Regions from separate parts of the Salinivibrio sp. MA607 genome, predicted to be linked through region 1. Evidence: riboswitches for the same ligand, from Rfam matches in the RefSeq annotation. Region 1 holds a riboswitch; each other region holds the start of a gene.

Region 1 (10,933 bases):
GATCTGACCGCCAAAGGAGAAGGGGAAGATGGCCTCGGCCAAGCCGATATCATTGCCAACTACAAAGGCCGTAAATATCACGGCACCGGGGTATCAACCGATATTATCGAGGCCTCCGGCGAAGCTTTATTAAACGTGATCAATGCTATTTATCGCGCCAACAAAATTGCGCAGATTAAGGAACAATCCCATTTAAAACAGGAGACAGTATAACCATGGCTAGCGCACACCAAATTGCAATTTTACCCGGCGACGGTATCGGCCCCGAAGTGATGGCGCAAGCCGAAAAAGTGCTTGATGCGGTTAGCGAGCGATTCGCTGTCACCTTTGAACGTCAGCATTATCCGGTTGGCGGTGCTGCAATCGACGCCCATGGCTCGCCGCTGCCCGCACACACCTTGGCTGGCTGTGAAAAAGCCGATGCGATTTTATTCGGCTCAGTCGGCGGCCCTAAATGGGAGCATTTACCCGCGACCGAACAACCGGAGCGCGGTGCTTTACTGCCGCTACGCAAGCACTTTGGTCTGTTTTGTAATTTGCGTCCGGCACAAATCCATACTGGTCTCGAAAGCTTTTGTCCGCTGCGCGCCGATATTGCCGACCAAGGTTTTAATATCGTGGTGGTACGAGAGCTGACCGGCGGGATTTATTTTGGTGAGCCCAAAGGGCGCGAAGGCGAAGGGCGCGAGGAAAAGGCGTTTGATACGGAAGTCTATCATCGCTATGAAATTGAGCGCATCGCACACATCGCCTTTCAATCCGCCCAGCTTCGCCACAAACAAGTGTGCTCAATCGACAAAGCCAATGTGCTGCAAAGCTCGATGCTGTGGCGCGAGGTGGTAGAAGCGGTGGCAAAAGATTATCCGGATGTCAGCTTAAGCCATATGTATATCGACAACGCTACCATGCAGCTGATTAAAGACCCGTCGCAATTTGATGTGATGCTGTGTTCAAATATTTTCGGCGACATCATCTCTGATGAGTGCGCGATGATCACAGGCTCTATGGGCATGCTGCCCTCAGCCAGTTTGAACGCGAGTAAATTTGGCTTGTATGAGCCAGCCGGTGGCTCCGCGCCCGATATCGCCGGGCAAAACATTGCTAATCCAGTGGCGCAGATTTTATCGGCGGCACTTATGCTGCGTTACTCGTTGGGCGAAGAAAACGCGGCCTGTGCAATTGAACACGCAGTGAGCCAAGCGCTGGCAGCCGGTGAACTGACGGCCGATCTGGCCGGTAACCATCCAGCACTGAGCACCGAGCAGATGGGCGATCGTATCGCCGCCTATATCCGCCAAGGCGCATAATCATTACCCGTAAGGATACGAGCTATGTCGAATGCAAACACCCAGCAAGGCGCCAAGACCTTGTACGAAAAAATTCACCAGTCTCACGTGGTCACTGAGCAACCAGGCGAAGCGCCGCTGCTGTATATCGACCGTCACTTGGTGCATGAGGTGACCTCACCACAAGCGTTTGACGGCCTGAGAGAGAAAGGCCGTCCGGTGCGCCAAGTGAGCAAAACCTTCGCCACCATGGATCACAATGTTTCCACCGAAACCAAAGACATTAACGCGTCAGGGGAAATGGCGCGCATCCAAATGGAAACCTTGGCTAAAAACTGCGAAGAATTTGGCGTCACCCTGTACGACTTGAATCACCCCTACCAAGGCATTGTCCATGTGATGGGTCCCGAGTTAGGGATTACTTTGCCTGGCAATACCATCGTCTGTGGTGATTCTCATACGGCAACTCACGGTGCTTTTGGTGCACTGGCCTTTGGTATTGGTACTTCCGAAGTCGAACACGTACTGGCCACCCAAACGCTCAAGCAATCCCGCGCCCGCACGATGAAAATTGAAGTCACGGGCAAAACCGCCCCCGGGATCACCGCCAAAGACATTGTCCTAGCGATTATCGGCCAAGTCGGTCATGCCGGCGGCACCGGACACGTGGTGGAATTTTGCGGTGACGCCATTACCGACTTGTCCATGGAAGGGCGAATGACGGTCTGCAACATGGCGATCGAATTGGGCGCGAAAGCTGGCCTGATCGCCCCCGATGAGACCACATTTGCCTATTTAAAAGACAAGAAATTTGCTCCTAAAGGTGAACAATGGCAGCAAGCGGTCGATTTTTGGCAAACCTTGCACTCGGATGCCGATGCGCAATTTGATCGTGTCGTGACACTCGATGGCAGTCAAATTCATCATCAGGTCACCTGGGGGACCAACCCCGGCCAAGTGGTTAGTGTGCACGATAGCGTGCCGGCCCCTGAGCACATGGCAGATCCGATCGCGCGCCACTCGGCGGAACGCGCGCTGAAATACATGGGGCTAACCGCAGGCCAAGCCATAACAGATATCCAAATTGATAAAGTCTTTATTGGCTCATGCACCAACTCTCGAATTGAGGACATGCGCGCAGCCGCGGCGGTCGCCAAAGGTCGGCACGTCGCAGATAGCGTCCATGCCATGGTGGTGCCAGGCTCAGAGCAAGTGCGTGCCCAAGCAGAGCAAGAAGGGCTGGATGTGATTTTCCGCGAGGCGGGCTTTGAGTGGCGCTTACCCGGCTGCTCAATGTGCTTGGCGATGAACAACGATCGCTTAGGCCCCAAAGAGCGCTGTGCATCGACCAGCAACCGTAACTTTGAAGGCCGCCAAGGCCGTGAAGGCCGTACCCACTTGGTCAGCCCAGCCATGGCCGCTGCTGCCGCCATTGCCGGTCACTTTGTTGACGTTAACCAATTATAAGGAGGCCTTATGTCAGGCATACACACTCATACCGGCATTGTTGCCCCATTGGATGCGGCAAACGTCGACACCGATGCGATCATCCCCAAACAGTTTTTGCAAAAAGTCACCCGCACCGGATTCGGCCAGCACCTGTTTCACGATTGGCGCTTTTTAGACGATGCGGGCAAACAGCCGAACCCCGAGTTTGTGCTCAATCAAGCGCGCTACCAAGGGGCGAGCGTGTTACTCACCCGCGAAAACTTTGGCTGTGGCTCGTCACGCGAACATGCTCCTTGGGCGCTGGATGATTACGGTTTTAAAGTGATTATCGCCCCCAGTTTTGCCGATATTTTCTATGGCAACTGCATTAATAACCAAATGGTGCCGGTGACCCTTGAAGAAGGCCAAATCGATGCTTTATTTACGTATGTGGCCGAAAATGAAGGTGCGACGGTAACGCTAGATTTGCCCGCCCAAACCATCCGTGCCGGTGAACACTGCTTTAGCTTCCAGATGGATGATTTTCGCCATCATTGCTTACTCGAAGGTTTGGATAGTATCGGGCTGACGTTACAGCACGAAGCGGAAATTTCGCGCTTTGAGCAGCAAATACCTGATTTTTTGGTGTAATACCATCCACTCATCTCTCGCCAATAAGTGCTGATTATTCCGCATTTATTGGCGTTCCTTCCCATTTTTCTATCCTCAATGAAACCAACCGCTGACTCGCTTGGTCTAGTCTCAAAGAAGGTTTGATCGCATTAAGGACTGACAATGCAAAAACATTTGATACTTCTGTTCGGGCTAGTGTTTCCGCTCATCAGTCAAGCCGCGCCCAAAGCGGACTACTGGGCAATGTGGGATGCACATAATCCTGACAGCCAAGCCACCTTCACGCATCACAGTTGGCAAGTATTACTCGATAAGTATTTACAGCCTCAGGGGCAGCACACCTTATTTAACTACGCAGCCGTCACCGAGGCCGATAAAGCGACCCTCGATCATTACATTCGCATGCTTACCAAGCGCGATCCGCGCACCCTGAGCAAAGACGAACAATATGCTTACTGGGTCAACCTTTACAATGCGGTCACGGTGACGCTGATTTTGGACGCCTATCCAGTCGGTTCTATCACCAAACTCGGTGGACTCTTTAGCTTTGGTCCGTGGGATGATGACGTAGTGACGGTGGCGGGCGAAGCCCTCACGCTCAATGATATCGAACACCGTATTTTGCGTCCGCTATGGCAAGATCCGCGTACCCACTATGCGGTCAATTGTGCCAGCCTTGGCTGTCCTAACCTGCAACCGCAAGCCTTTCAAGCCGACACCTTGGATGCGCAATTAGAACAAGCTGCCTACACCTTTATTAATAGTGATAAAGGCGTGAGTCAGCAGGGTAATCAGTGGCAGCTTTCTTCTATCTATGAGTGGTTTGAGACTGACTTTGGCGGCAGTGAACAAGGGGTGATCACCCATATCAATCAATATAGAGACATCAAGCTTCCCAAGGATGCACGCTTGGATTATGACTACGACTGGACGCTTAACCAACTCGCGGACTAAAAGGCTTGGTGAACACTAAGCCAATCAGTACAATAGCACCGTACTCATTGGGGAGCCTCATGGCTGAGATTGCGCGCGGCGCTAAACCCATCGAACCTGATCCAGCTAACACTGGCGTAGGGATTGAGACTTGATGTTGCCATCAACTTGCCTCAACACCCACGCCCAACTTAGGAGCGTGCTGTGAAAGTTATGATCTCTGTTCTCACTCTGGTTTCTTTATCGCTGTTATCACTCAGCGCCCGTGCCGCCGACCCTCTAACGGTCTATACCTATGATTCTTTTATCGCCGATTGGGGCGCAGGGCCAAAAATCAAAGCCGAATTTGAAAAACGCTGTGACTGCCAATTAGAGTTTGTGTCTCTTAGTGACGGTGCTGCTCTGCTTAATCGCTTACGTATCGAAGGCAATACTACCAAGGCTGATATTGTACTCGGTATGGATACTAACTTGATGAAAGAAGCTGAGCGTAGCGGCATTGTCGCCGAGCACGCGGTGAATACGGAGCGCCTACAGGTACCCGGCGGTTGGGATAATCCCTACTTTATCCCCTACGATTACGGCTACTTTGCCTTTGTGTATGACACCACGCGTTTGCTCGACCCGCCCAAAAGCTTGAAGGCTTTGATTGAGGAGCGTGACGATATCAGTGTGATTTACCAAGATCCACGTGTGTCAACAGTTGGCCAAGGCTTGATGCTGTGGATCCAAAAAGTATACGGCGATCAAAGCCAGCAGGCATGGCGCGACCTTGCCGACAACACTATTACCGTGACCAAAGGCTGGACCGAAGCGTACAACATGTTCCTCAACAAAGAGGCAGATATGGTGCTTTCATACACCTCTTCGCCCGCCTATCACCTGGTCGCTGACGATGATGACCGCTTTGCCGCCGCCATGTTTGAAGAAGGCCATTATATGCAAATTGAAGTGGCGGCGAAGTCTGCTTATACCGACCAACCAGAACGCGCCGATGCGTTTCTACAATTTATGCTCAGTGACACAGCACAGTCTGTGATCCCAACCACGCAGTGGATGTACCCGGTCACCGATGTTAGCTTGCCTGACGCCTTCTATACGCTGAACAAACCAGAAGAGAGCCTGTTGTACCAGCCCGATGAAGTGATGGGTAACCGTCAGCAATGGGTGCGCGATTGGCAAACCGCTTTGGTTGAATAACGTCGATGCTCAACCCTTCTCGAACCTGGCCGGGCAGTCTCGCGGCCAGCTTGGTCGTGTTATTAATTGGCAGCGCACTCTGGGCGCTGTTCTTACACAGTCAAGACTTGAAGCTGTCCGCCCTGTGGCAAGATGCCTATCTGCGCCATGTCACGCTGTTTAGCTTTAAGCAGGCTACCTTATCTGTGGTGCTCAGCGTTGGGCTCGCCATTCCTGTGGCCCATGCGCTGGCTCGGCGACAATTTCCAGGGAAAGCTTGGCTACTCAAACTGTTTGCCATGACCCTGGTGCTGCCGGTATTGGTGGGCGTGTTTGGATTGGTTGCCATCTACGGCCGTAGCGGTTGGATTGCACAAGCCTTCGCGTACTTTGATGCTGCGATGCCATTTTCTCTCTATGGCTTAAGCGGCATTTTGCTTGCGCATGTTTTCTTTAACCTGCCTTTTTCGGCCCAATTGATGGTGCAGGCCTTGGAAGGGATCCCGGCGGATCAAAGGCGCCTGGCAACCCAGCTTGGTCTAAGAGGCTGGCAACGTTTTCGCCACCTTGAATGGCCTTATCTGCGGCAAAGTCTACCCCATGTCGTCGGACTGGTATTCATGTTGTGTTTCACCAGCTTCGCCACCGTGATGGCATTAGGCGGTGGCCCCAAAGCGACCACCATTGAATTGGCTATCTATCAAGCCATTCATTTTGATTTTGACTTACAAACCGGTGCCGCTCTGGCGCTGTGGCAAATGCTCTTGTGCGGCACCTTTGCTTTTATTGTGCAAACACTGACTCGGCCGATTGCCAACACCCCCAGCGAAGTGCAACCGCTTCCATCGGCACTCGATAGTCGCACGGCGAAGTGTTGGGACAGTCTCTGGATTGCGCTGACTTTATTGTTGGTTCTACCACCTCTCGGGGTTGTGATCGCGCGTGGCCTTAACCCTAGCGCGTTAATTGTGCTGAGCGACACGGCATTATGGCAAGCCACCATGCATTCACTGCTTATCGCTACCGGAGCAATCGTCTTGGCCTTCGTGTTGGCCACCTCTGTCATCTTAGCCAGTCGTCATTGGCGCTTGAACGGGCGTAAGAAACAAGCGAATGGCATTGAAACGTTAGGGGCGATGATTTTAGTGGTACCCAGTATTGTCCTCAGTACCGGGCTTTTTTTACTGTTTCGCCAGTTTAGCGATGTATTCAGCTTGGCGCTGTGGTTGGTGATGGCCGTGAACGCCCTGATGGCGTTGCCCTATTTAATAAAAGTACTGAGCGCGCCCGCCTATCAACTTGCCCAGTCCTATCACAATCTTTGCGCTACCTTGGGGCTAAAAGGTGTCAACCGTCTACGTCTTATCGAATGGCAGTGTTTACGCGCCCCGATCGCGCGCGGCGTGGCGGTGAGTTTTGTGTTATCGATGGGCGATCTTAGTGCGATCGCACTTTTTGGTAGCCAAAATTTTCAAACCCTGCCGCTCTATTTGTTTCGCTTGATGGGGAGCTACCAAATGGACGCAGGCGCTGCCGCTGCCATGCTATTACTGCTTACCAGTTTGGGTTGCTATGCCCTAATCACTCGTCTGATCCAATGGAGACACGCATGCTGACGCTTTCCAATGTCCACTATCGTTACCAGCAAGATTGGATGATCTTTGATGCCCAAATAGCCCCTGGAGAGATTGTGGCTGTGCTCGGGCCCAGCGGTGCAGGCAAAAGCACCTTATTATCACTGATTGCTGGGCTGATCGCGCCAGATAGTGGCGAGATCACCATTGATGGCAAGCCTGTCACCACGACGCCCGCCCACCAGCGGCCACTGTCTATCTTGTTTCAAGAGCACAACGTATTTACCCATTTGTCAGTATTCGACAACATGGCAATTGGCTTGTCTCCCTCGCTTAAACTCACGGCCACACAGCAAGAGGCCGTGCGCCATGCTGCACACGCAGTAGGGTTGACCGATTATTTATCTCGTCTACCCAGCCAACTATCGGGCGGCCAACGCCAACGCATCGCCTTGGGGAGAAGCATCGCACGCAACCAGCCTTTATTACTGCTCGATGAACCCTTTTCGGCACTTGATCCGGCGCTAAAACAAGACATGTTAGCCTTGGTCAAACGTACCGCTCAAGAACAAGGCACGACGGTGGTGATGGTCACTCACCATCCAGACGATGCACAAGCGATCGCCAATCAATTTATCTATCTCGATAATGGCCGAATCCAGCTTCACGATCCGGTTGATACGCTCAAAACACCGCCAGCCATCATGCGTGATTATATCGGTGTCACGGCGTAACCCCATCAGTGGCGGCATAGAGGCCGCCACCTTGATGGTTAAAGGTTCTCTTCGGCAAACTCAGCCAGCCGGCTTCGCACCACACCATTGAGGTACACACACGCACTGCCTTCAAAGTTTTTAAACCGCTCGACAATGTAAGTCAGTCCGGATGTTACAGGTGTCAAATAGGAAGAGTCGATTTGCGCTAAGTTCCCCGAGCACACTAACTTAGTCCCCTCCCCACAACGGGTGATAATGGTTTTAAGCTGAGAGGCGGTCAGGTTTTGGCACTCATCCAAAATCACAAACGCGTTTTGAATCGAGCGTCCGCGCATAAAGTTAATCGATTTAAACTGCAGATTCGCTTTTTCCATAATGTAGCGCATCGAACCGTCAGTGCATTCATCATTCATGTGTAACGCTTCGAGGGTATCGGTCACTGCGCCGAGCCATGGCAGCATTTTCTCTTCTTCTGTCCCGGGGAGAAAACCAATCGACTCGCCAATATCTGGCGTATTACGGGTAACGATAATCTTATCGTACATGCCCTTTTCTACCACTAACTCTAATGCCGCAGCCATGGCTAAAATCGTTTTCCCACAGCCTGCAGGCCCTGTCAGAATGGTTAGATCAATCGTGGGATCAAGCAACGCATCCATTGCCATGCCTTGGTAGATATTTTTCGGTTTAACATCCCAAGCAGCACGGTGCATTAATCGCTCTCGACTGAGATCTTTGATGATCGCTTTATCACCATCAATGGCTTGTACTCGTGCGGCGAAGTCGTCACTTTCATCCAATAAGTACTGGTTCACAAAAGGCGTTTCTAATAGCTCAGCCGGTAATGTGTGGCGTGTTTCGGAGCCATAGGCCTGGCTGTCGCATTGCCCCACTTTATCCCAAAAACTGCCCGCACATTGATGGAAGCCTTTGGTGAGCAACCGAACATCATCAATCAGTTGGTCGGTACGGTAATCCTCGACATACATCACCCCCGCCCCTTTGGCGCGCAGGCGCATATTGATATCTTTGGTCACCAGCACGACTTTGCGCGGTGAGCGTTTGGTTTGAAGGTATAACACCGCATTTAAAATGCGATTATCGCCCGCTTTATCGGCAAAGGCATGGACCGTTTCTTTAATCTCAAAATCAGCCAGAATGGAGACGGTACCCGTCGCATCGCCTTTACCAACCACAATACCCTCGCCAATTTCATCGGGTGTGGCTTCTTTAAAGATATCTTCCAAGGCACGAATCGCCACACGGGCATCCCGAGAGACATCACGCTTGCTATCTTTAATACGGTCAAGCTCTTCGAGGACGGTCATAGGAATCACGACATCGTGTTCTTGGAAGGAATAGATGGCGAAAGGTTCGTGGAGGAGAATGTTAGTGTCTAATACAAACAGCTTCCGGTCGGCGTCGCCCATAGGCACCTCCTGTGTCGGCAATTCACTGTCGATGACAGCGCTTAAAGTAAGCATAGACCTGGCCGTTGCGCATCGCCCAACTTGTTTGATTGTGCCAGTTCACGTTTTCATCTTTGCCGCGCGTTGATGACGTTTGTATGTCAAGACGATCTTTGCCGCGATTGATGGAGTTTCATCGTGACCCTCCTCACAAGTTCGAGTACTATTGGCGACCAATTTTTTCAGTGCCACACTGAATAACACACTATTTAATCGGGTTGCGTTTGCGCGGCACCGAGTCTTTCGACAATCGAGTTAATTCAGAGGTTTTCCCTTATGTCATTTGCGCTTGGACAACGTTGGATCAGTGATACGGAGCATGATCTTGGACTGGGCACTGTGGTGTCCGTTGATGGCCGTACCGTGACCCTAATGTTTCCTGCTAGTGATGAAACACGGCTGTACGCCAGCCATGATGCGCCCGTGACTCGGGTGATGTTCAACCCCGGCGATGAGGTAGAAAGTCACGAGGGCTGGACCATGACCGTCTCGCGCGTTGAAGAAAACGACGGGGTGTTGACCTATTACGGCTATCGCGAAGACACCGAGGAAGACGAAGTCTCGCTGCGTGAAATCTTACTCAGCCATCAGATCCGCTTTAACAAGCCGCAAGACAAACTCTTTGCCGGTCAACTTGACCGCATGGATCGTTTTGCGTTGCGTTATCGGGCGTTAACCAATCAGCATCAGCAGTTGCGTAGCCCTCTACGGGGGTTGACGGGGATGCGTGCTGGATTAATTCCTCATCAACTTTACATTGCCCATGAGGTGGGTCGTCGTCACGCACCGCGGGTTTTGCTCGCGGATGAAGTCGGCTTAGGGAAAACCATTGAAGCGGGCATGATCATTCACCAGCAAGTGCTTGCAGGCCAAGCCGAGCGGGTACTGATCGTGGTTCCAGAAACCTTGCAGCATCAGTGGTTGGTCGAGATGATGCGCCGCTTTAATCTGCACTTCTCTATTTTTGACGAAGAGCGCTGTGTCGAGGCCTTTGCTGACTCACCCAACCCATTTGATACCCAGCAACTGGTGTTATGTTCACTGGAGTTTTTACGCAAAAACCGGCGTCGCGTCGAGCAAGTCTGTGACACCCATTGGGACTTATTGGTGGTGGACGAAGCACACCATTTAACCTGGACACCAACGGCACCGAGCCGTGAATATCAGATTATCGAAAGCATTGCTGAGCATACCCCTGGGGTGTTGTTACTCACCGCGACCCCTGAGCAGTTAGGTCAGCAAAGTCATTTTGCGCGTTTACGCCTGCTCGACCCTGATCGTTTTTATGATTATGACGCCTTTGTTGAAGAAGCCGAACAATATGCCCCTGTCGCCGAGGCGGTTGAAGCGCTACTTGCCGATGCCCCGTTAAGTGATAATGCCCAACGTAGCATTCGGGCGCTATTGCAAAGTGACGAGCTTGATGAACGCTTCAGCGCTATTGATAGCGATGATGATGCAACCAAGCACACCGCTCGCCAACAGCTGATTGATGATTTAATGGATCGCCACGGTACCGGGCGCGTTTTGTTCCGTAACACGCGGGCTGCCATCAGTGGCTTCCCTAGCCGGCATCTGCACATGCACCCTATGGCGTTACCGAGCCAGTATCAAACTGCCATGCGGGTGGCGGGCATGATGGGACGCACAAGCTCGAGCGAACAAAAAGCGGTACAAAATCTTTATCCTGAAGATATTTATCAGCAGTTTGAGGG
Region 2 (10,933 bases), on a different contig from region 1:
CCGAAAACGGCGCTAATGCTGCTCCAGCTGACGCGCCTAACACCCAAGCAAAGCCGAATGAAGAGGTAAAGATCGGCAACATAAAGGCCCAAGGTGCAGCGATGGGGCTGAGCGCCAACATCAACCCGCCCGATCCCACCAGCATCATAAGGCCAATATTTAATGCCCGGCGGCTACCAAACTTTTGCATATAACGCGGCCCCAACATTGCCGCGGCAATATTTAACGCCGCATTGGCGCCAAACCAAAAGGTGAAACTGTTCATGGAGATACCGTATCTGTCCATCAACAGCACAGGTGCGGAGGTGACATAAGCAAGGATCACCGCCATCGCCAACATGCAAAGGGTTATGTGATAAGTAAATGTTGGTACACGCAGCACCTGCCAATAACGACGTAAGCTGAATAGGCGGCCCGAGGTATCAGTATGCGATGGTCGGGTTTCGGGCAAAAAGACGATAACCAGCACCAACCCTAATACCGCATAACCGAGCATAAAGGTGAAGTTAGCACGCCAGTCAAACACCTGGGTTAACCAACTACCAAGTAGAGGCGCTAAAGCCGGTACAAAACAAATCGCGCCATTTAAGTAGCTAATCATATGGCCACTGCGTTCGGCACCAAAACGATCGCGGACGGCGGCAAAGGCACACACAGAGGTTGCACACGCGCCAAACCCTTGCAGTAAACGCGCCACCAGCATCATATCCATCGAGGTGGCGAGCCACGCCATCAAAGAGCTAAGGCCATAAAGCGAAATACCAATAATAGCCACAGGCTTACGGCCAAAGCGATCGGCCAACGGCCCCGCAAACAGCTGACCAAGACCTAAGCTAAACATAAACCAGGTCACAGTGTCTTGAGCCAAAGTGGGACTCACATTAAAGTCACCCGCCATATGCGATAGTGCCGGTAGGTAAATATCAATCGCCATGGGGCTAAATAGCACCAGTAACACCATTAAGGCGACCAGTAAGCGATTTGATGTCGGTGAATCAGTGTGCGTCATTGGTTACTCCTCTATACAGGCACGCAGTATAGTGGCTTCAGGATATGAACCATAATGGTTTATAGTAAAAGCAGTTATTCCCAAGGAGAATACAAAAGATGGATTTGGACCAACTGCAACGTACCGACCTCAATTTATTGGTGTGTTTGCATGTACTTTTAGAAGAGTGCAATGTCACGGGCACAGCCAAACGCCTGCATTTAAGTCAATCGGCGGTGAGTAAAAATCTGGCCCGGCTAAGATCGCAATTTAACGATCCGCTTTTTACTCGAGCCGCCCACGGCTTAAAACCCACGGTTCGTGCACAAACCTTGCAACCTAAATTACGCGCTTTGCTCAATGATATCGCGGCGATGACCGAACCTGACCATTTTCAGCCACACTTAAGTGATCGCTGTTTTCGCTTTGCGCTTGTAGAAAGCGCCTACCCATTACTGCTGCCCCAATTTATTGGCGATATGTTAGAGGCCGCCCCATCGATCACCCTCAATACCGCCGCTTGGGATCAAACCACTTTTGATGGTCTCGCCCGTGGCAATATCGACTTTGGTATTACCGGCAAAGATTTAAATCCCGCCGATGCCATGCTGACCCTGATGCCGCCCAAGGGTGTGCGCTACCAAGAGCTTTGCCAAGATCACCAGTGTGTCTTGATGCGCGCCGATCACCCCGCACTCAAGGGCCCATGGGATGAAGCGCGTTACCTTGGACTGCGACATGTACAGGTGAAATGTGATGGAAATGATCGCTGGTTGTTGGACTATAAACTGGCAGAGCGTAATATTGAGCGTGACATTGCCATGTACGTGCCTGATTTTAACAGTGCGGCGAGCCTGTGTACCTATACCGACCTGGTGTTTACCTCACCAAGCCAGTTTGCGCATTATATTGCCGCGTCGCTCAATTTGGTGGTACGGCCGTTACCGACGCCAATACCGCCGATGGCGTACACCTTGTTTTGGCATCAAAATCAAGAAAATGACCCGGGGCACCAATGGCTGAAAGATTTAATTATTTCGCGCTGTCAGCAGTTTAGCCCGGCAAAATTGCAGCCTATCGCCCATCGCGCTAGGGTCTAATCCACTGGTTTTTTACGCGTGGCCGAACATGGCAAGTTCACCCCATACAAAGAAGGAAGAATAATGGACGCGACCCTTACCAAGCGTGTTGAGCAGCTAAGACACTGGCTAGCTCAACACGATTATGACGCCCTACTCATCCCCCACGAAGACGAATATCTCGGTGAGTATGTGCCCGAGCACAACGAACGCCTCCACTGGGCAACCGGCTTTACCGGCTCCGCAGGAGCGGCGGTGATCACCCGCGACAAGGCAGCGATTTTTGTTGATGGCCGCTATGTGGTTCAAGTCCGTAAGCAAGTCCCCGCCGGCCTGTTTGACTACTGCCACCTGATTGATGAGCCACCGGTGCAATGGGCCCAGCAACAATTGCCCAAGGGTGCCAAGCTGGCTATCGACGCTCGCATGCATAGCGTCGCTTGGTACAAACGCACCCAACGCGCGCTGGATGGGGCTTTGGCTTTGGTGAGTGTTGAGCAAAACCCGATTGAAAGCTTATGGGACGATCGCCCCGCCCCGCTTAATAGCCCTGCCATTTTACTGGGTGAAGAGAAAACCGGCCGCGCCAGCTTAGATAAACGCCAAACCATTGGCCAGCAGCTGGCCGATCAGAACCTTGATGCCGCGGTACTCACTCAACCCGATGCTGTGTGTTGGCTGCTCAATATCCGTGGTCGCGACATCCCACGTTTGCCGGTGGTGCTGACCCAAGCGATCATCAAGCAATCCGGTGACGTCACCGTGTTTATCGACCCTGACCGTCTCCCCGACGGCTTTGATGCACACGTGGGTGAAGGCGTGAGCGTCGCGCACCCAGACAGCCTAGTTGATGCCCTGCAAGCGCTGAGTGGTCAACGTGTATTGGTCGACCCAAACGGTGCCAATGCGTGGACACTGGACACGCTCCAACAAGCGCAAGTCACCGTGGTGGAAGCGCAAGACCCATGTGCGCTTGAAAAGGCGGCCAAGAATCCGCAAGAAATCGCCGGTATGCAAGCCTGTCACGTGCGCGATGGTGTTGCCGTGACTCGCTTTTTGGCGTGGTTTGACCGTCAAGTCGACGCCGGTGAACGCCCTGATGAAGCTGTGCTCGCAGACACCCTGTATCAATTCCGCCAACAAGACGATCAACTGGTCGACTTAAGCTTTGATACCATTTCCGCCGCCGGTGGCAATGCGGCCATGTGTCACTATAACCACAACAATCAGCCCAAACCGAGCGTGATTGAGAGCAACAATGTCTACTTGGTGGACTCAGGCGGCCAATACTATGACGGCACTACCGACATTACCCGTACCGTGCCGGTGGGCGAATGCAGCGCTGAGATCAAAAAGGCCTTTACGCTGGTGCTTAAAGGGCATATTGCGCTGGCCACTGCGCTGTTCCCGAAAGGGACGTCAGGCAGCCAGCTTGATGCCTTAGCACGCCAGTATTTGTGGCAACACGGCTATGATTTTGACCATGGCACCGGTCACGGTGTCGGGCATTTCTTGGACGTGCACGAAGGGCCGCAGCGCATTTCCAAAGCGCCCAATAGCGTCGCGCTATTGCCGGGCATGGTGGTGTCAAACGAGCCGGGCTACTATCGCGCCGACGCGTTTGGGATCCGGATTGAAAACCTCGAGTTGATTGAAGAAAAACCCACTGAGGGTGACATGACGATGCTCGGACTTGCCTCACTCACGCGTGCGCCTATCGATCGTCGTTTGGTCGATGTGAGCTTGCTCAGCGAGGCGGAAATCCAGTGGTGGAATCGCTATCATCAAACCGTGTGGGATGAAGTTAGCCCATCTTTAGATGATCAAGACCAAGCTTGGTTAAAACAAGCGACCGCGCCGCTAAGCCGTTAAGTCGCCTCTTCACTAAGTATAAAAAAACAAAAAGCGTCCGATTGGACGCTTTTTTTATTCCCCTTTCAGGGCTTTCTCGACCGCTTTGGGCGAAAAGCCGCGCAAGGTGGTATCGCCAATACAAATCACCGGGACACCCCGCGAGCCTGTTGCCGCCAGCAGCTTCTTGCCTTTGGGCGTGGCCGTATCGACGACACGATAACGCAGCCCTTTTTTATCCAAGTAAGCTTTGGCCGCCTCACAGTGAGGACAGCGCGGGCCCACATATACAGTAATACGTTTCATGCCCGCATTGTCGCTAACCCGCTGCCGTTTGTGAAGCCATTTGCACCTGACGCGCGATATCGTAGATGTTATCCCAATCTTTCCATACCACCTCAAAACCGAGGGCACGGACGCTGGCGGCCACCTCTGCCGCGCTACGTTCATCACTGATGGCAAACTGCTCCAATTGTGGCTCAGGGTTGGCATAACCGCCCGGTTGAGTTTTTGACGCCGCGGATAGACTCGTGACACCAAGCGGCAACACATTGTCGCGAAAGTGAGGTGACTCCCGTGTCGATAGCGACAGCTCTACCTGCGGATTCCACAACCGATAGGCACAAATCAGCTGGACCAGCTGCTTATCCGTCATCACCGATTTCGGCTGTAACGCCCCCGCGCAAGGACGTAAGCGCGGAAAAGATAGCGAATAGCGGCTTTGCCAGTATTGCTTTTCCAGATAATCGAGATGCTGGGCGGTAAAAAAGCTGTCGGTCCGCCAGTCCTCAAGGCCAATCAAGGCGCCGAGACCAATCTTATCGACCCCTGCCTGCGCCAATCGGTCTGGAGTTTGCAGCCGGTAGTGAAAGTCGGTTTTATTGCCGCGCTTGTGATGTTCCCCATAAGTTGGAGCGTGGTAGGTTTCTTGGTAAACCATCACCGCATCCACACCCTGTGCCACCAAGGCGCGATACGCGTCGGTATCCAGCGGCTGCACCTCCATCGCCACATGATGAAAGTATCGCTTCACCACCGGTAAGGCGCGGAGAAAATACTCGAGCCCTACCTTGGTTTCATGCTCACCGGTCACCAAGAGCACACTGTCAAAGCCCATTTTTTTGATCGCTTCACACTCGGCGGCGATCTCAGCTTCATCCAGCGTGCGCCGTTTGATTCGGTTTTCCATCGAAAAACCGCAATAGGTACACACGTTGGCGCACAAATTGGAGAGATACAGCGGAATATAAAACCCCATGGCGTAGCCAAAACGCTGCCGCGTCAGCGCCGCAGATTGCTGAGCCATGGCCTCAAGATACCCTTCAGCGGCTGGGCTGATCAGGGCAGCGAAATCGTCCAAATTGCGCGAGGATTTAGCCAGCGCCCGCTCGACATCTTGGCGCGTTTTACTGTAAATCGAAAGGCGATGATGATCCCAATCGAGTGCCGCCCACCGCTCAGAAAAGCTCATCACGCCTCCTTAGCGTCAAGAAACGTAGTTAAGGGGCTAGAAGCGTGGGCGTGATTGTGTGTGCCCGCCAGCCCAGCGCGATACGCGCAGCGTCCTGCTTCAACCGCTTGTTTAAACGCTGCGCCCATGGCAATCGGATCGCCAGCCGTGGCAATGGCGGTGTTGACCAAAACTGCATCGGCACCGCGCTCCATCGCTAACGCCGCATCTGACGGTGCACCAATGCCGGCATCAATGATCACCGGCACGCGAGCTTGCTCAATAATGATGTCGAGAAACGCCATTGAGGCCAGTCCTTGGTTGGAGCCAATTGGTGAGCCAAGGGGCATCACCGCCGCGCACCCCACCTCTTCCAAACGCTTACACAGCACAGGATCGGCATGACAATATGGCAGCACCACAAACCCCTCATCTACAAGCGTTTTCGCCGCTTGAAGGGTTTCAATCGGATCAGGCATCAGATACTTAGGGTCGGGGTGAATTTCCAGCTTTACCCAAGGCGTTCCTAATGCTTCTCGAGCAAGACGCGCGGCAAACACCGCTTCTTGCGCATTTTTCGCCCCCGAGGTATTGGGCAGCAGGCGCACACCTAGTTCACGCAGCGGGGTTAAAATATCGTCTTGTGTGGCATGCACATCGACTCGCCTTAGCGCCATGGTGACCAGCTCAGTACCACTGGCCGCCAGTGATTCGGCCATGACCTTGCGACTGGCAAACTTGCCGGTGCCGGTTAACAGCCGAGATGAAAACGTCGTATCCGCAATGGTTAACATAATTATCCTCCGGCAATCGCTTGAAAGACCGCCAAGCTATCGCCAGCGGCAAGTGACGTGGATGACCAAGCATCGCGCGCAATAATGGTCTGATTTAGCGCGACCGCGACTGATTCAGCCGGCACCTTCATCTCCTCAATCAATTGCGCGACGGTCGTGGCATTGACCTCTGTAGGCGTGTCATTAATGGTTAACTGCATCGCTTACCTCCCGCTTTGGCTGACAAACCGCACAGTGCGGATGCACAGGCAGCGAAAAGTGCTGCCATGTCATGGTTTGCCCATCCAGTCGTGACAAGCGATTGGTCCTGACCGCCTGTCCTAATAACAGCTTTATTCCTTCCAGCGCTTGCGCGGTGGCCATCATGCCGACCACAGGTCCCATTACCCCAGATTCAGCGCAGCGTGTGGGTTCAGAGGGCGTCACGTCTGCAAAGGCGCACGCATAACATGCACTATGTGGTTGATAAACCAATAACTGGCCTTGCCAGCCAATCGCCGCTGCGCTCACCAACGGCGTGCCAGTCTCTACACAGACTTGGTTGACCGCATGACGAGTGGCGAGATTATCACTGCAATCAAGCACCACATCCGCCATCGCCACTTCGAGCGCCAGGCGCTCACCCTCGAGATAGGCATTGATGGCCCGGCACTGGCAATGAGGATTCAGCGCGACCAAGTTAGCGGCTAGCGCTGCGGCTTTACCGGTGCCGATTTGCGCCTCCCGATACGCCACCTGACGCGCCAAATTAGATAGCTCAATGTGGTCCGAGTCAGCAATCGCTAACTGACCCACGCCAGCGCCTGCAAGATAGAGGCCCGCGGTGGTTCCAAGCCCACCGGCACCGACCATTAACACGCGCGCCTTGCTAAGTGCCTGCTGCCCGCACTCTCCGACTTCTGGCAGCATGATTTGCCGGCTATAACGCAAGTATTCACTGTCCGATAGCATCACACTCTCCTTGCTGTCTGGATGGATTCAGACAGCGATTAAACGCGTCAATGCGCGCCGCTAAATCGGGCGCTTGCGTCACGGCGCGGACTACCGCAATGGCGTCCACGCCAGTGCGCCAGACCTCGGGAGCTCGGTCGAGATCAATACCGCCAATCGCCACCGTCGGGAAGCGGCCCTCCACAGTCGCCACCTGCTGCGCTAACGCTGAAATACCTTGCGGTGGTTCGGCGAGCTGTTTGGTGGTGGTGGGAAAAATATGGCCGATGGCGAGATAGCTTGGCGTGAGTTCAACCGCTGCAGCGAGCTGTTCTGGACTGCGCGTCGACACACCGAGACGCAGCCCTTGCCGCGCAAGCCGGTCAAGATCCGCCTCACGTAAGTCTTGTTGCCCTAGATGGACGCCATAGGCGCCAGCTTCAAGCGCGAGCTGCCAGTGATCGTTGATAAACACCTGCGCATGGTGCGCGCGGCCCAATGCCACCGCGCGCTGTATCCAATCCGCCAATTGTGGATGCGCTGGCTGCTTCACGCGCAGTTGCACAGTTTTCACCCCCAAACAAAGTAAGCGTTCGAGCAAATCCACATCGTCCACCACCGGATATAATGGGCCTACGCCTTCAGACATAGGCGCAAACGGAGTCAAACTCATGATCCCACCTTGTCGCTGTCTTCCACCTCAGTACCGTGTTGTGGCTGAAGATGGGATTTTTGCAGGTAGAGCTCACTGCCCTTTTCTCGGAATTCTTGCGATTTTTGCTGCATGCCTGCTAACGGGTCTTCCAGCATAGCGACATCAATCGCTTGACCCGCGGCGGCATAGCCGTTTTCTTTGGCGTAGTCCCGGACTTCCTGGCTGATTTTCATGGAGCAGAACTTCGGTCCACACATCGAGCAAAAATGTGCGACCTTGCCCGACTCTTGAGGCAGTGTTTCATCGTGATAGGCGCGTGCCGTGAACGGATCAAGGGATAGATTGAACTGGTCTTCCCAGCGGAATTCAAAGCGCGCTTTAGAAATGGCGTTATCACGCACCTGCGCCCCCGGGTGTCCTTTAGCTAAGTCCGCAGCATGCGCGCAAAGCTTGTAGGTGATAAGCCCAATTTTAACATCCTCCTTATTGGGCAGACCCAGATGTTCTTTGGGCGTGACATAACAGAGCATCGCACACCCAAACCAGCCAATCATCGCCGCACCAATGCCGGAGGTAATATGATCGTAACCGGGAGCAATGTCGGTGGTTAGCGGGCCGAGAGTATAGAAAGGCGCTTCATGGCAATGGGTGAGCTGCTCGTCCATGTTCTCTTTGATCATATGCATGGGCACGTGGCCAGGGCCTTCAATCATCACCTGCACATCGTATTCCCATGCCACCTTGGTGAGCTCGCCCAGGGTACGTAGCTCACTGAATTGCGCTTCGTCGTTCGCGTCTGCCACTGAGCCGGGACGCAGCCCATCGCCCAACGACAAAGACACGTCGTAAGCGGCACAGATTTCGCAGATTTCGCGAAAATGGGTATACAGGAAACTTTCTTGATGATGCGCCAAGCACCATTTGGCGATAATCGATCCACCGCGCGAGACAATCCCAGTCACGCGATTGGCGGTCATGGGCACATAGTGCAAACGCACCCCAGCGTGAATGGTAAAGTAGTCGACCCCTTGCTCGGCTTGCTCTATCAAGGTATCGCGCATGACTTCCCAGGTCAGGTCTTCGGCAATGCCGTTCACTTTCTCAAGCGCCTGATACATAGGCACAGTGCCAATCGGGACTGGGCTATTACGTAAAATCCACTCGCGGGTTTCGTGAATATTGCGGCCCGTCGATAAATCCATCACCGTATCCGCACCCCAACGAGTCGACCATACCAATTTTTCAGTTTCTTCCTCTATTGAGGAGCTCACCGCTGAGTTACCAATATTGGCATTCACTTTCACCAGGAAGTTACGCCCGATGATCATCGGCTCCGCTTCTGGGTGATTAATGTTAGCCGGAATAATCGCCCGCCCTTCGGCGAGCTCTTGGCGCACAAATTCGGGGGTGATTTGTGATGGCAAATCCGCACCAAAGCTTTCCCCGGGATGCTGGCGGTTCAGCTGCTCTTCACGATACTGCTGACGCCCCATATTTTCGCGAATGGCGATAAATTCCATTTCTGGGGTAATGATGCCTTGGCGTGCGTAATGCAGTTGAGTCACACACTGATTAGGTTTCGCGCGGCGGATAGATGGTAAGGCACTAAAGCGAAGTTCATCCAAGGTTTCATCACTGAGGCGGGTTTGGGCATAGTCAGAGCTCACCGCATCAAGAAACTCCGTATCGGCACGTTCATCGATCCAGGCTTTTCGCACTGGCGCTAAGCCTTGGTAAATATCGATAGTACTCTGTGGGTCGGTATAAGGCCCTGATGTGTCATAAACCCGAATGGACTCATTGTCTTCATACTGAGGCTTTTCTTTGCTGCCGCCCACAAAGGTGGGGGAAAGATGGATCTCGCGCATCCCGACGCGAATGTCAGGTCGCGAGCCCTCGACATAGACTTTTTCCGAGTTGGGGTAGGTTTGCGCAGAAAGGGAATCGATAAAGGATTTGGCCTCAAGGCGGGCCTGTTTACGGGTCGACATAGCATTACTCCGGTGTTCATTATGGGAATTAATGCTTGCCGGAAAACGCTGAATTTGAGATGTGAGCAAACTGGCAGACGGGTTGCGTCTGTGATCTGAAGCATCTCTTGTTCCCTTCGCTGGTCTTAACCAGATCAGGTTCAACGGATCCCACTTTATGTGGTCTCAGCCAATTGGCACTCCGACAAGTTCAATGCCAGTATAAGAAATCACCGCCGCAACAACAAGCGACGTACGCGATGTTTTCTATTACCCGGTAATACGTCCCAACAGCCAAGCCCCCATCGCTGCCGCTCCGAGGCATAAGGCGAGATTCAAACCAACATTTAGCAAGGCTTTCACCGTTTCTCCATGTTGGAACAGCATCAAGGTATCGACAGAGAACGTCGAGAAGGTGGTAAAAGCCCCTAAAAAGCCAATCGCAATCAGTTGACGCCAAGGGACCGGGGCAATTAGCTCTTGGCTCATCGCCGCTAAAAAGACGCCCATTGCTAATGAGCCCAGCACATTAACCATTAGGGTGCCGTACGGGAATCCTCGACCAAACACCGCGACGCTCCACTCTGAAACTAAAAAACGCGAGGACGCCCCTAATGCGCCACCAAGCCCTACCCACAATATGCTTACCACTGGGTGCTCCTTTCGATTGGTAAAAACTCATCATACCGCGACATGTGAACAAGAAACAGGAGGAAGAAAAAGGGAAGAAAGGCGTGGTTACTACTACAGACAGTAGACATAAAAAAAGCACCGACAATGTCGATGCTTTAATATTTGGCAGGGGTAGAGGGATTCGAACCCCCAACACGCGGATTTGGAATCCGCTGCTCTGCCAGTTGGAGCTATACCCCTGTAGATAGTTGCCTATTGTAGCGATCTCGCGACAAATTACCACCATCAATTACTAGTCAAACGTTTAATCGCTTATTTATAAAGCGATCTGTCTGGTCGTCCAATAACAAAAAACCCCAGCTTTTCAGCTAGGGTTTCTAAGTAGTGGCGGAGTGGACGGGACTCGAACCCGCGACCCCCGGCGTGACAGGCCGGTATTCTAACCAACTGAACTACCACTCCGCACCAATTCTGTATGACTAAAGGCTTATATCTCTTTGCTTTAATCAATTGTAATAAAAGCCTGGCGATGTCCTACTCTCACATGGGGAGACCCCACACTACCATCGGCGCTGCTTCGTTT
Region 3 (10,933 bases), on a different contig from region 1:
TAGTCGCATTGATGCTCGCGTAGCCAACAGAGTTGCTGTTTGGTTTCTACTCCTTCTGCGACAACAGTCAGTCCCACCGCGTGAGCCATCGCAATCATTCCTCGACATAAAGGCGCCGCTTTTCCATGGGGTTGGTCAATGCCCATAATAAAACTGCGATCCATTTTGATGACATTAAACGGATATTGTCTTAGCAAAGAAAGTGATGAATAGCCGGTGCCGAAGTCATCTAGATATAACGAAATCCCAAGTGCATGAATACGTTTCAAATTACGCTGCACGTTGTCAGAATGTTCAAGCAATGCAGTCTCGGTCATCTCGAGCCCAAGGCAATGTGGATCAAAGCGATGGGCGGCAATTAACGCGGCAATATCGTCTGCAAAAGTCGGAGATTGACACTGTTTGGCCGAGACATTCACAGTAATCGATGGGCTTTGCCCGGGGGATAAGCGCAAGTGCCAATTCTCTAACACCTCAGCGACTTGCTCCAATACCCATTGACCTAATTCATTGATATAACACGTTTCTTCGGCTATTGGAATAAACTCCGCCGGTGATATTGTGCCCAGCGTGGGATGCTCCCATCGCAGTAGTGCTTCTGCATGACTCAATTGTTCGCTATGGCTATCAAAAATGGGTTGATATACAAGATGAAATTGATGATGTTCGAGCCCTTTCTTTAAGTCTTGCTCCAAAATAAAGCGTTGTTGGACCTTTGCGAGCATCGCCGGTTGAAAAATAGCCACGCGTTCACGGGTTTGTTTTGCGTGATACATGGCAATATCGGCTTGTTGGATAATATCAGTCACCGATTTATTTGATTGGCCGACTGAAGCGATACCGATACTGGCAGATATATTTATCACATGATTTTCGATGTAATAGGGGGTACTTAGCGTTTGAACCAGTTGTTTAGCTTTGGTTTGCGCCAAGGCCAAGGAGCTATCAGCGTGGAGCAGTACAACAAACTCATCACCACCAAACCGATAAACACGATCGTCTGTTACTGCTTTCTGAAGCCGTTTACCCAACTTTTTGAGTAAGGTGTCGCCAGTTACATGACCGAGTGAGTCGTTGACGACTTTAAAATTGTCCAGATCAATAAATAATAATGTGATGCTATCTGAAGGTTCCGCACTGATTGAATGTACGGCTCTCTTTAGTGCTTTATCCAGTGCAGTGCGATTAGCAAGTCCAGTCAAGCTATCATGATGGGCTTGATGGGTTAACTGTTGCGTTTGTTGACTCACTATCTGTTTTGCCAGTAAAAGGCGATTGGCATAGGACCAAAAACTAGCAAGAATCGATAGCCCGAGAGATAAAACAAGTACACCAACCACACCGGCATAAATCAGATCCGTGTGTAACTCCCTAATATCGGTAAAGGTGACGAGTAATCCCTCCTCACTACCGGCAATAGGAATCGATATTGCCGACGAATGGCTGTTGTACCATTGATTGAGCGTGCTTGATGAATGCGTACTAAAGACAGATTGATGACCAAATGCCTCCTGAGCGACCATTCCGACACTAGGCCCAGGCGTCTTGCTTTGCCACAACGCGGGTAAAAATCTATCAAAATATAGGGTGGTAGAAAGAAAACCGAGTAGCTTTCCATCCCGTTCAGTAATTGGTGCAAACCACCGTATGCCGTGGCCTTGCTCGTCATGAAAAAGCCGCGCCTCAGGGTGACGATTAAAATATGCCCGCTCCATGGTTTGGGTATTGTCACACTGAGAATCTGCTCGCCAGCCTAAATAGCCCTCCTCAGCGGCTTGTGGTGACACATACAAAGCGGGAAACGTATCGCTACGCATGACCCACCGACAGACCTGCTCGTTTAAAGGAGGGAAGGGATGATACTGATCTTGTTGGGCCGCAAATTGTGCTAACTCAGCGCGATTAACTCGAGGGAGCCACATGACGCTGTTGAGTCCAGATTGCTTTTGGGTGTGATTATCGATGAAAGCGTGGAATTTTTCGCGTGTTGGCCCATTTTCTTGCTGCAAATACAATTGTGCTGACAACTGAAGTTCATAGAGCTGTGAAAAAGATTGACCTAATGAATAACGGTATTTTTCAACCTCGGCTGAGAAACGACTCTGCTGGCGTTGATTTTCTAGTGTGTAAACTGACCAGCTAGCGACGCTTGCCACGGCTAACACAAGGAGATAGCGCCACAAAGGCTGCTTAGGCAGATATCGCATAAAAATACATCGACTGTCACTACTGAGTGCCACACGATACGGCGCGATTATGACAATCACGACGCAAACGTATGTCACTTTTGTGAAAGCCATTAGGTAATAATACACCACACCCTTAAATAAAAAGTCAAAAATATGACGGTTTTTTATACAGGTTTAACGTCGGTATCATCGCCAATCAAGATCTAAAAGTGTGACTTTGATCACCATGATGTTAGTGGCTTGATTCAACACTGAAGTTTGTACTTTACCGGTCATTTATCCATTTTCTTTTCCATGATCCCAAATATTATCCGTCGTATTTTGATAGGACGACGCTAGCTTCTCTGCTAACGTTGAAACGTCGTTGGATTCGATTTCTGATCCAGTTCTATCTTTTTTAATTTTATTAAGATTATGAATAAAAAGGGGTTTTTATGGTTAAGTTAGAGAGCGTCTCTGCGGTATGCTTTGACTTAGACGGCACACTCGCAGACCCTTTTGACGATCTGTATGAGGCGGTTAGCGGTATGTTACGTGGCTTAAGCTTGCCTGATGAAGATCCCCATGCAATAAAAGATTGGATTGGTGATGGGGCGGATTTATTGATCCACCGCGTGTTAACTCGACACATCGACGGGCGCGTATCGACCCGCGTGTTAAACCAAGCGCGCGCACTCTTTTTGTCCTCATACCTAGGCAGTAAACCGCCAAAAACTCGACTGTACCCGGGCGTGCTTGCGTGCCTTGAAACCTTATTGCAGCGCCACATCCCGATGGTGTGCACCACAGATATGCAAACGGCGCATGCTAACAGCTTACTGCGAGCACTTGGCGTTGGGCATTTTTTCACCCGGATATTGGGTGCCGATGCAATGTCTGTTGGCAAGCCGGATCCGGACGGTATTTACGAAGCGGCCGCCATACTTGGCGTTTCACCCTTGGAACTGCTGGTGGTGGGGGATTCGGTCAGCGATGTGCATGCGGCTCGCGCCGCTGGCTCGCCAGTAATTTGTGTTAACTATGGCTATAATTACGGTACAGGGATCCAAAAGGCCTGTCCGGACACTACCCTTGATACATTGGCCAGTTTGCCCAATATCATTGCAAGGCCCAATCGTTTGGGTGTTCCGGGACAGGGTGTCACCGCCCCACCGGTATTAGCGGGCTCACTGCGTGGTCGTGCGATGCGACCTAAAGGGGGCGCACAATTTCGATAATATAGCCAGGAGGGAAGCGTGAAAAACGAACTCGATCCGACCCATCTGCTTCGCGCGTTTGAGATAGTCACGGAGTTTGGTGAGAAAATAGAAGATGGACACCGCTTGGATGGCATTGACGCTTTCTCAGATTATGACGGCTATACCATTTATTTAGCAGGAAATGGAGTACAGTTACGTGTGGGGTTTCACAATACGTATCATCTCGACTACGAGCATGAGAACCTTAAAGAGCAGTTCCTGAAAAAGGTTGATGCGTTAGTCAAAAACTATAAAAGATAGCGACGGATAGGCAATGCATGCCGGACCGTCACACGCCCCACAATGGGGCGTTTTTTATAGGTCAAAGGCAGGGAGCATGGACAGCGAACCGATCACCACAAACCGAACACGCGGGACCCAAGCCCATTATCAAGCGTTAGTCGACAGCGCGGCAGCCGCGATCTTGGTGATTGATGAACGCGGCATTATTTTAGATGCGAACCCGTTCACCCACCGATTATTGGGTTATCACCCGCAACAGCTAATCGGAAAGAATGTTGATTGTTTAATGCCGCCGGAGCACCAAGGGAAGCATGACCATTATTTACGGCAATATATAACAACAGGCCAGGCAAACATTATCGGTACCGGCCGGCGGGTTGAGGCACGGCATCAAGCGGGGCATGTGGTACCCATTCATCTGGCGGTCAGTGAAGTGTGGGTTGAAGACCGGCGAGAGTTTATTGGCATTATGTCTGATATGCGCGCGCTGACTCAGGCTCAGACGCGTATTAAACACGAACGCAATCAACTCAAAACCATTATTAATGCGATCGCCAATCCTGTTTTTGTCCGAGAGCTGGGCGGACAATATTCGCTTGCAAATTACGCCTGCCTACAAGCATTAAATGTCGAGCATGTTGAACAGCTTGCTGAGGCAATTCATGGTGCCTTGCCTGAGGGAATGCGCGAAACCCTCAATGCGCTTGATCACCAACTGACGCTCGATGGTGAACCCGTTCATGTAGATGTGACATTAAGAGATGGTCGGACTTTTAAGCTCGCTAAAACGCTTATTCGCCACGTAGAGGGAGAGCCTTACGCCATCGTGACTGTTGGGTATGATGCCACACCATTGCTGCAAGCGAAGCACGAGGCAGAACGCGCCAATCAAGCCAAAAGTGATTTTCTCTCTGCCATGAGTCATGAGCTGCGCACGCCTTTAAACAGTGTGCTCGGTTATGCGCAACTACTACAACGATCCTCTTCTCCTCGCTTGACGGAGACGCAACGGCAATATGTCGATCAAATTCACCAAAGTGGTCGCCACTTACTCACCTTAATTAATGATGTGCTGGATCTTGCCAAACTTGAGGCAGGAAAAACGGTGGTCAATGTCACCTGGTATCCGGTTCGCGCCCTTGTCAGTGATGCCGTTCGAACACTACTCCCGCTCGCACAGCAACAGCACGTTGAGTTAGATGAGTGCCTACCCGCGGATCTGAGTGGCGACCTATATGTGGATCCAACCCGTTTCAAACAAGTGTTGATCAATTTACTCAGCAACGCGATTAAATATAACCATCCTCAGGGGCGAGTATGGGTTGAAGCCAGTCAACCATCGTCAACCTTGACGATCTCTGTATCAGATACCGGGATCGGTATTGCTGAAAATCGGTTAAACCATCTTTTTGAGCCTTTTAACCGCTTGGCCGCCGAACAATCACAGATTGAAGGGGCAGGTGTGGGGTTAGCGGTGAGCCATCAATTGGTTGTGCAAATGCAAGGCGAGATGTCAGTAAAAAGCCAGCCAGGCAAGGGCAGTTGTTTTGCAGTAACGTTCCCTTACCGAGCGTCGACGCGACCTGACGATCAAGGTTGTACGTGTCTCCGCGTGAGCCAGCCGCATCGCGTGCTCTATATTGATAATAACAGTGCCCGCCAGCGCCTGATGACCGATTGCTTTGAAGATTGGCCAATGTTGACACTCTATCATGCGCATGGGCTGTCACTGGCTGAGGCTGTTGCGCTCGCGTCTCCGCCATCGTTAGTCATTATGGCGGCTGATAGCGTTGCGGCAACGTCCGAACAAATACAAGCACTATTTGGCGACAAACCACTCATTGTTCTGACTGACAACCCATGCGACGAACCGCATAACAAACCGACATTACGACGTTTATCGCTGCCGCTCTCGTCAGCGGACTTGGCTGAGGCCATACAATTATTATTAGAGGAGAGGCTATGACAAAGGATCCGTCACAAGCACATATATTGATCATTGATGATCGACCGGAAAACATTCACTTACTGTCTACCATGCTCAAGCAAGCCGGTTATCAACAGCTGAACGGACTCACCGATCCTCGCCTTGTTACCGATGCTCTCTCCCCCGTTCCCGACCTGATTTTACTCGATATGCGGATGCCGCAGCGCTCTGGCTTACTGGTGCTGGATGATCTTAATGACGCTTTAGATGAGCATTGCCCGCCCGTGATGGTACTCACCGCAGATAATGACCTGAATTTGCGTAACCAAGCGTTATGCCGTGGCGCGATTGATTACATCAGCAAACCCTTTGATCACGATGAGGTGTTGCAACGGATTCAAAACCTTTTGCATCTGCAATTGAAAACCCGTAAAGAGCGCGATCAAGCGGCACGGCTGCAAATGCTGGTTAACAAACAAACGGCGGCTTTACGCGCGCTTTCTTTGACCCATCCGTTAACCGGGCTACCAAATCGTCGCGCATTATTAGATGCCGCTGAGCGCCAGCTGAGCAAAGGGCCGGTGACTGTGATGATGATTGCCTTAGATGGCATGGAAGCGGTGACCAAACACCAAGGTCATTTAATGACAGAGGCACTATACAAACAAGTGGCTAATCTGCTAGCCAATAGTACAGTGGCGCGCCCACATCGCATTGGCGTTTGGGATAGCACACGACTGGTGATGCTGATTGAAGAACACGATAACCATGCCGTAGAAAAAGCCGCGCGCATCAATCGGTTGATCAGCGGACATCACACGCTCGATGGGCGTTTAATGTTTTTACGTTGCCACATTGGTATCAGCCGCACGGAGCTTGAGACACAAGATGTGGCGCAACTGTTTCGTCAAGCCATTTTAGCGATTCCGACGGATGACCAACTTATCGGCGAATATCAGCCTGAGCTTGACAGCCAAGCTCAGCGCGCGCATTTGATTCGCACCGAATTAGGGCCAGCACTGCAAAGCGGACAATTATCACTGGTGTATCAACCCAAATGGCGATTAGACGGCGGTTTGATGATAGGCGCGGAAGCGCTGTTGCGTTGGCAGCATCCGACCCTTGGGGCCATCAGTCCGGCGGAATTTATCCCCATCGCCGAACGCAGCGCAGACATGATCCAACTGGGCGACCACGTACTGGTGATGGCCTTAGCCGCGGTTGAATGTTGGCGAAAAAATAAACTGATCAACGATAGCTTTCACCTGTCAGTCAATGTTTCTGCCCAGCAGTTTCGCCCCGGCTTTGCTGACAGCGTCTTAGCTCGGTGCCAGGCAGTTGATGTCCCTTTGCATCTGATTCAATTAGAGGTGACAGAATCAGCACTGATCCAGCACATGTCGGTGGCACTGAAAGAGCTACAACAATTGCGAGATGCAGGCATGCATATCGCCCTCGATGACTTTGGCACCGGCTACAGCTCGCTCAGTTACCTTAAACAGTTACCGGTCGATTGGGTCAAACTTGATCGCAGCTTTATCCAAGACTTGGCTACCAACGCCAGTGATAAGCACTTGGTGGGTAGCGTGATTGATTTGGCCCATGGCTTTGGTCATGGTGTGGTCGCCGAGGGTGTTGAAAAAGAGGACCAGCAGTATGTGCTACAAACCATTGGCTGCGACCAAGTGCAGGGCTTTTTATACGCACGGCCGCTAATCCAAGAAGGATTTGAACAACTGCTTAAAACCGCCAATCAAGGCAACGCGACGATCAATAGCAATGCGACGATCAATAGCAATGCAACCAGCAATAATAATGAGATGGCCTAAACGCGCAATTAGCGCCATCATACTTGCGCTTTATCACTAAGGTTTATATTCTGACCGTGTTAGTCGGGGAGCAAGCAATTGCTGAGACTGCGAAAGCAGGACCCGTAGAACCTGATCCAGTTAGCACTGGCGGAGGGAACTGACGTGCTCAGCACACAAGGTCGCGCCATCGTGCGTGGTTTTGTCTCCTTCCGCCCCTCATGATTAAGGGGCCAATATGAACCAATCACCACCTGTTATTCTCACCATCGCCGGCTCAGACAGCGGTGGGGGAGCTGGTATTCAAGCCGATATTAAAGCGATTTCAGCCACGGGCGGCTATGCCTGCTCGGCGATCACCGCCTTAACTGCACAAAATACCTGTGGCGTTGAGGCCGTCTCGCCGGTCGACCCAGCGTTTGTTCGCGCGCAACTGAATGCTGTGTTATACGACATGCCGGTACGTGCCGTGAAAATCGGCATGCTCGCCAACCAAGCGATTATTCGCGAAGTAGCCGCTGTGCTCGCGCGTTCCCCGCACTTACCAGTCGTGCTCGATCCGGTCATGATCGCCACCAGCGGCGATCCGTTATTAGATGATGACGCCATGGATGCACTGATCAATACATTGATCCCGCGCGCGACCATTTTAACCCCCAACTTGCCAGAGGCCGCGCGTTTAACCGGGTGTCCTGTTCCGACAACCACCGAAGAGATGTACGCCTTAGTGCCGGCACTGCGCAAGCTCGGATGTCCGTATGTGATGCTAAAAGGTGGGCACTTGCATCATGCGCCAGAGAGTCTGGATGTGTGGATTAGCCGAGATACGTGTCAAACCCTGAGTGCGCGCCGCATTGAAACGCCTAACACCCATGGCACAGGCTGTTCACTGTCGGCGGCGATTGCCTCGTTTTATGCGCAGGGACTGACACCCATTGACGCCGGGCGAGCGGCTAAGCGTTATCTCACTGACGCCTTAGCGCATAGCCAACAGTTAATCGTTGGAAGAGGGGCAGGGCCGGTACATCATTTTTTCGCCTACCCCGCTGATGAAAGTGTTTATTTATCCAAGCATGCGTTGGTTGAATCGCACGCTCTCGTTAAATAATGCACTTTGATTAGATAGCGTGCTTACGCGGCGGACCAATGTGGCAAGCGCTGGGCGGCGATATAAAAAAGACGGTCGCCCGGCAATACTTTTGTCCCCACTGGCGGGTTCAAAACAATACCTTGGCCTTGGTCGATCCCAATTAAGGTGGCGTCATATTCTTGCTTGAGCTGACCAAAGAGATCGCCGGTATCGATTTCTGTTGCGTTACTCGGATAACGGGCACAGTATTGCGTCATCCCTTGTGACGTGCTCAAAAGCTCATGATGCAACTGACTTGAACCGGGATCCACCGCCGCTTTTGCTAGCATTTCGACCGACACCGACGGCACACATTCCGCATGCGGGTAGTGCTGTTTGAGGATTTGGCTTATCGCATCATCTTGAAAATACGCCAATAAATGCGCTGACGGATTTTTATGTGCGCAGAACAGAGCCGCTGACAAAGTAATATCATCTTCTGGGTTATCAATAATAATACTCGAGGCATGCTCGACCTTGGCGCGGGCAATGCCTTCAGCATCGGTAAAACTTGCCACGCGCACAAATTCCACTTCACCAGGCAGTGGGTTTTCGATTTCTGCGCGCGCACAAAGCACAATCGGGCGCTCACCGTGCACTCCGCTTTGCAATAAACGAATAAGCTGTATCGTACGTTGTCCGTTCCAGCCTAAGATAAGAAGATGATTTTTCACACTAATACTCCGTTTTCCTTGTAACCCGCGTCGCCAATAATCCACCAGTGATCCGGTGATATGCCCAATCACCACCGCAAACAACCCTAAGCCGCCGGGAATAATCCAAAAAGCCGTGATCCATTGCCCCCACTCAGTAACGGGGGAATAATCGCCGTAGCCAACGGTCGAGGCCGTCACAATCAAGTAATACACATAGCGGCTCAGCGATTGGGTCATCGCGGTCTCGCCCGCCCCATATAAAAGTAGCCAGCCAATCACGCCATAGGCGAGTACCACCAAGCCGAGCATACGCCCGTTCAAATGGGCGAAGCGACTGATAATCCAACGTTTAAAAAGCAACCAAAAGGTCATAAATTTTCGCTCATTCACTTCAGTGATCGCAGTATGAAGTGATTTGCGTCAGGTTTACAGTGTAAATCAGGCGCTTGGCGTCAATGCGATCACACTTTGCTTGGATAATCCTACAAAGCCAATTTAAAGTGTTAAAATATTATAAAAAGCTTAATTACATCATTAGGAGTCAGCGTGTTTATATCTCGGCGTCAACTTGAACAAGAGCAGCAAAAGCAGGTTGCTCTGCAGCAAAAAATTGAGCAAATTAATCATACCATCGACGCGCTGAATGCAGAGAAAGGCGCATTGCAGGCAGAGCTGGATACCGTCGCGAAAAAACGCCAAACCGGCAAAGCGATCGACGCCAACTTATGCCACTTCGGTGATTCGATCAACGCCACCCAATCCTCTCTGGCTACTTTGGCGGACACCATTAACGGTGAAAAAGAGCGTGTGACCGAAGTGAGCCACCAAGCGGCATCATGCGCCGAGCAAGTCAATGACCTTGCGCGCCATGTGCAGTCGTTATCTTCGCAATGTCAGCAATCGTCGGAAGCGATTCGTTCGCTCGATCAACACGCCCAAGAGGTGAGTGGCATTGTCAATTTGATTCGCGATGTCGCCGATCAAACCAACCTGCTGGCGTTAAACGCAGCCATTGAAGCGGCACGCGCCGGTGAGCAGGGCCGAGGGTTTGCGGTGGTCGCTGATGAAGTACGCAACCTTGCCGAGCGCACGTCCACTGCCACCCAAGATATTACCCAGCTGGTAGAAAAAATTCGTGCGGGCAGCAGCCATGCGTGCACGCTCACCGATACCCTTGCCACTGAAGCCATTCAATACAGCGAACAAGGCCAACAGGTTGCCGATGCCATGGCCACCCAAAGTGAGCAAGCACAGCACAGCCGCACCACCATTAAAGCCTCTGCACTGCGCGCCTTTTGTGAACTGGCCAAACTTGACCATATCAGCTTTAAATTTGCGATATACCGCGTGGTATTGGGCGAAGACAGCATGATGGCGGACGATGTCACCGATCACACCCAATGCCGACTCGGCCAGTGGTATAACCATGGTGAAGGGCAGCAATATTTTGGTCAGTTGCAAACGTTTAAAGCCATTTCCGGGCCTCACGAGCAAGTGCACACCCACGCCAAGGCTGCGGTGGCAGCGTTTCATGCTCAACAACCGGATCAAATGGTCACCGCATTAAAAGAGATGGAAAACGCCAGCATGACGGTGATCGATAAGCTTGAACATCTCGCAATAGAAGGGAGTGAAGAGGTGGCGTAACAACGGGGTGTTAAATCGACGAGCTCATGGTAATCTCAAGTCAAACCAAGGAAAGATGGCCGAAGGAGGCTGAAGTAACCATGACGTCGATTGCAC

Evidence for each region. Region 1 has a riboswitch for thiamine pyrophosphate ahead of thiB (thiamine ABC transporter substrate binding subunit). Riboswitches for the same ligand answer to the same signal wherever they lie in the genome.
Region 2: it holds a riboswitch for thiamine pyrophosphate, as region 1 does, so the genes downstream of both, thiC (phosphomethylpyrimidine synthase ThiC) here and thiB (thiamine ABC transporter substrate binding subunit) in region 1, are expected to answer to the same signal.
Region 3: it holds a riboswitch for thiamine pyrophosphate, as region 1 does, so the genes downstream of both, thiD (bifunctional hydroxymethylpyrimidine kinase/phosphomethylpyrimidine kinase) here and thiB (thiamine ABC transporter substrate binding subunit) in region 1, are expected to answer to the same signal.

The regions. Positions count from the first base shown of each region.
Region 1 covers NZ_MUFJ01000003.1:110,784-121,716, reverse strand. The annotation lists gene leuA (2-isopropylmalate synthase) at 1-213, shown strand, start outside; gene leuB (3-isopropylmalate dehydrogenase) at 216-1,307, shown strand; gene leuC (3-isopropylmalate dehydratase large subunit) at 1,332-2,753, shown strand; gene leuD (3-isopropylmalate dehydratase small subunit) at 2,763-3,365, shown strand; gene BZG81_RS02605 (DUF547 domain-containing protein) at 3,510-4,301, shown strand; TPP riboswitch at 4,340-4,441, shown strand; gene thiB (thiamine ABC transporter substrate binding subunit) at 4,494-5,480, shown strand; gene thiP (thiamine/thiamine pyrophosphate ABC transporter permease) at 5,486-7,075, shown strand; gene thiQ (thiamine ABC transporter ATP-binding protein) at 7,069-7,767, shown strand; gene BZG81_RS02585 (PhoH family protein) at 7,806-9,179, opposite strand; gene rapA (RNA polymerase-associated protein RapA) at 9,495-10,933, shown strand, end outside.
Region 2 covers NZ_MUFJ01000001.1:3,786-14,718, reverse strand. The annotation lists gene BZG81_RS00090 (multidrug effflux MFS transporter) at 1-1,009, opposite strand, end outside; gene BZG81_RS00085 (LysR family transcriptional regulator) at 1,108-2,088, shown strand; gene BZG81_RS00080 (aminopeptidase P family protein) at 2,152-3,939, shown strand; gene BZG81_RS00075 (glutaredoxin family protein) at 3,994-4,224, opposite strand; gene thiH (2-iminoacetate synthase ThiH) at 4,238-5,389, opposite strand; gene BZG81_RS00065 (thiazole synthase) at 5,389-6,162, opposite strand; gene thiS (sulfur carrier protein ThiS) at 6,165-6,362, opposite strand; gene BZG81_RS00055 (HesA/MoeB/ThiF family protein) at 6,346-7,113, opposite strand; gene thiE (thiamine phosphate synthase) at 7,097-7,765, opposite strand; gene thiC (phosphomethylpyrimidine synthase ThiC) at 7,762-9,738, opposite strand; TPP riboswitch at 9,833-9,932, opposite strand; gene crcB (fluoride efflux transporter CrcB) at 9,988-10,368, opposite strand; tRNA gene BZG81_RS00035 (tRNA-Trp) at 10,514-10,590, opposite strand; tRNA gene BZG81_RS00030 (tRNA-Asp) at 10,736-10,812, opposite strand; rRNA gene rrf (5S ribosomal RNA) at 10,872-10,933, opposite strand, start outside.
Region 3 covers NZ_MUFJ01000024.1:7,867-18,799, reverse strand. The annotation lists gene BZG81_RS11595 (bifunctional diguanylate cyclase/phosphodiesterase) at 1-2,207, opposite strand, end outside; gene BZG81_RS11590 (HAD-IA family hydrolase) at 2,624-3,406, shown strand; gene BZG81_RS11585 (DUF3081 domain-containing protein) at 3,425-3,688, shown strand; gene BZG81_RS11580 (sensor histidine kinase) at 3,765-5,636, shown strand; gene BZG81_RS11575 (putative bifunctional diguanylate cyclase/phosphodiesterase) at 5,633-7,426, shown strand; TPP riboswitch at 7,481-7,581, shown strand; gene thiD (bifunctional hydroxymethylpyrimidine kinase/phosphomethylpyrimidine kinase) at 7,644-8,513, shown strand; gene BZG81_RS11565 (ion channel) at 8,537-9,562, opposite strand; gene BZG81_RS15865 (methyl-accepting chemotaxis protein) at 9,737-10,837, shown strand; gene BZG81_RS11555 (homocysteine S-methyltransferase family protein) at 10,918-10,933, shown strand, end outside.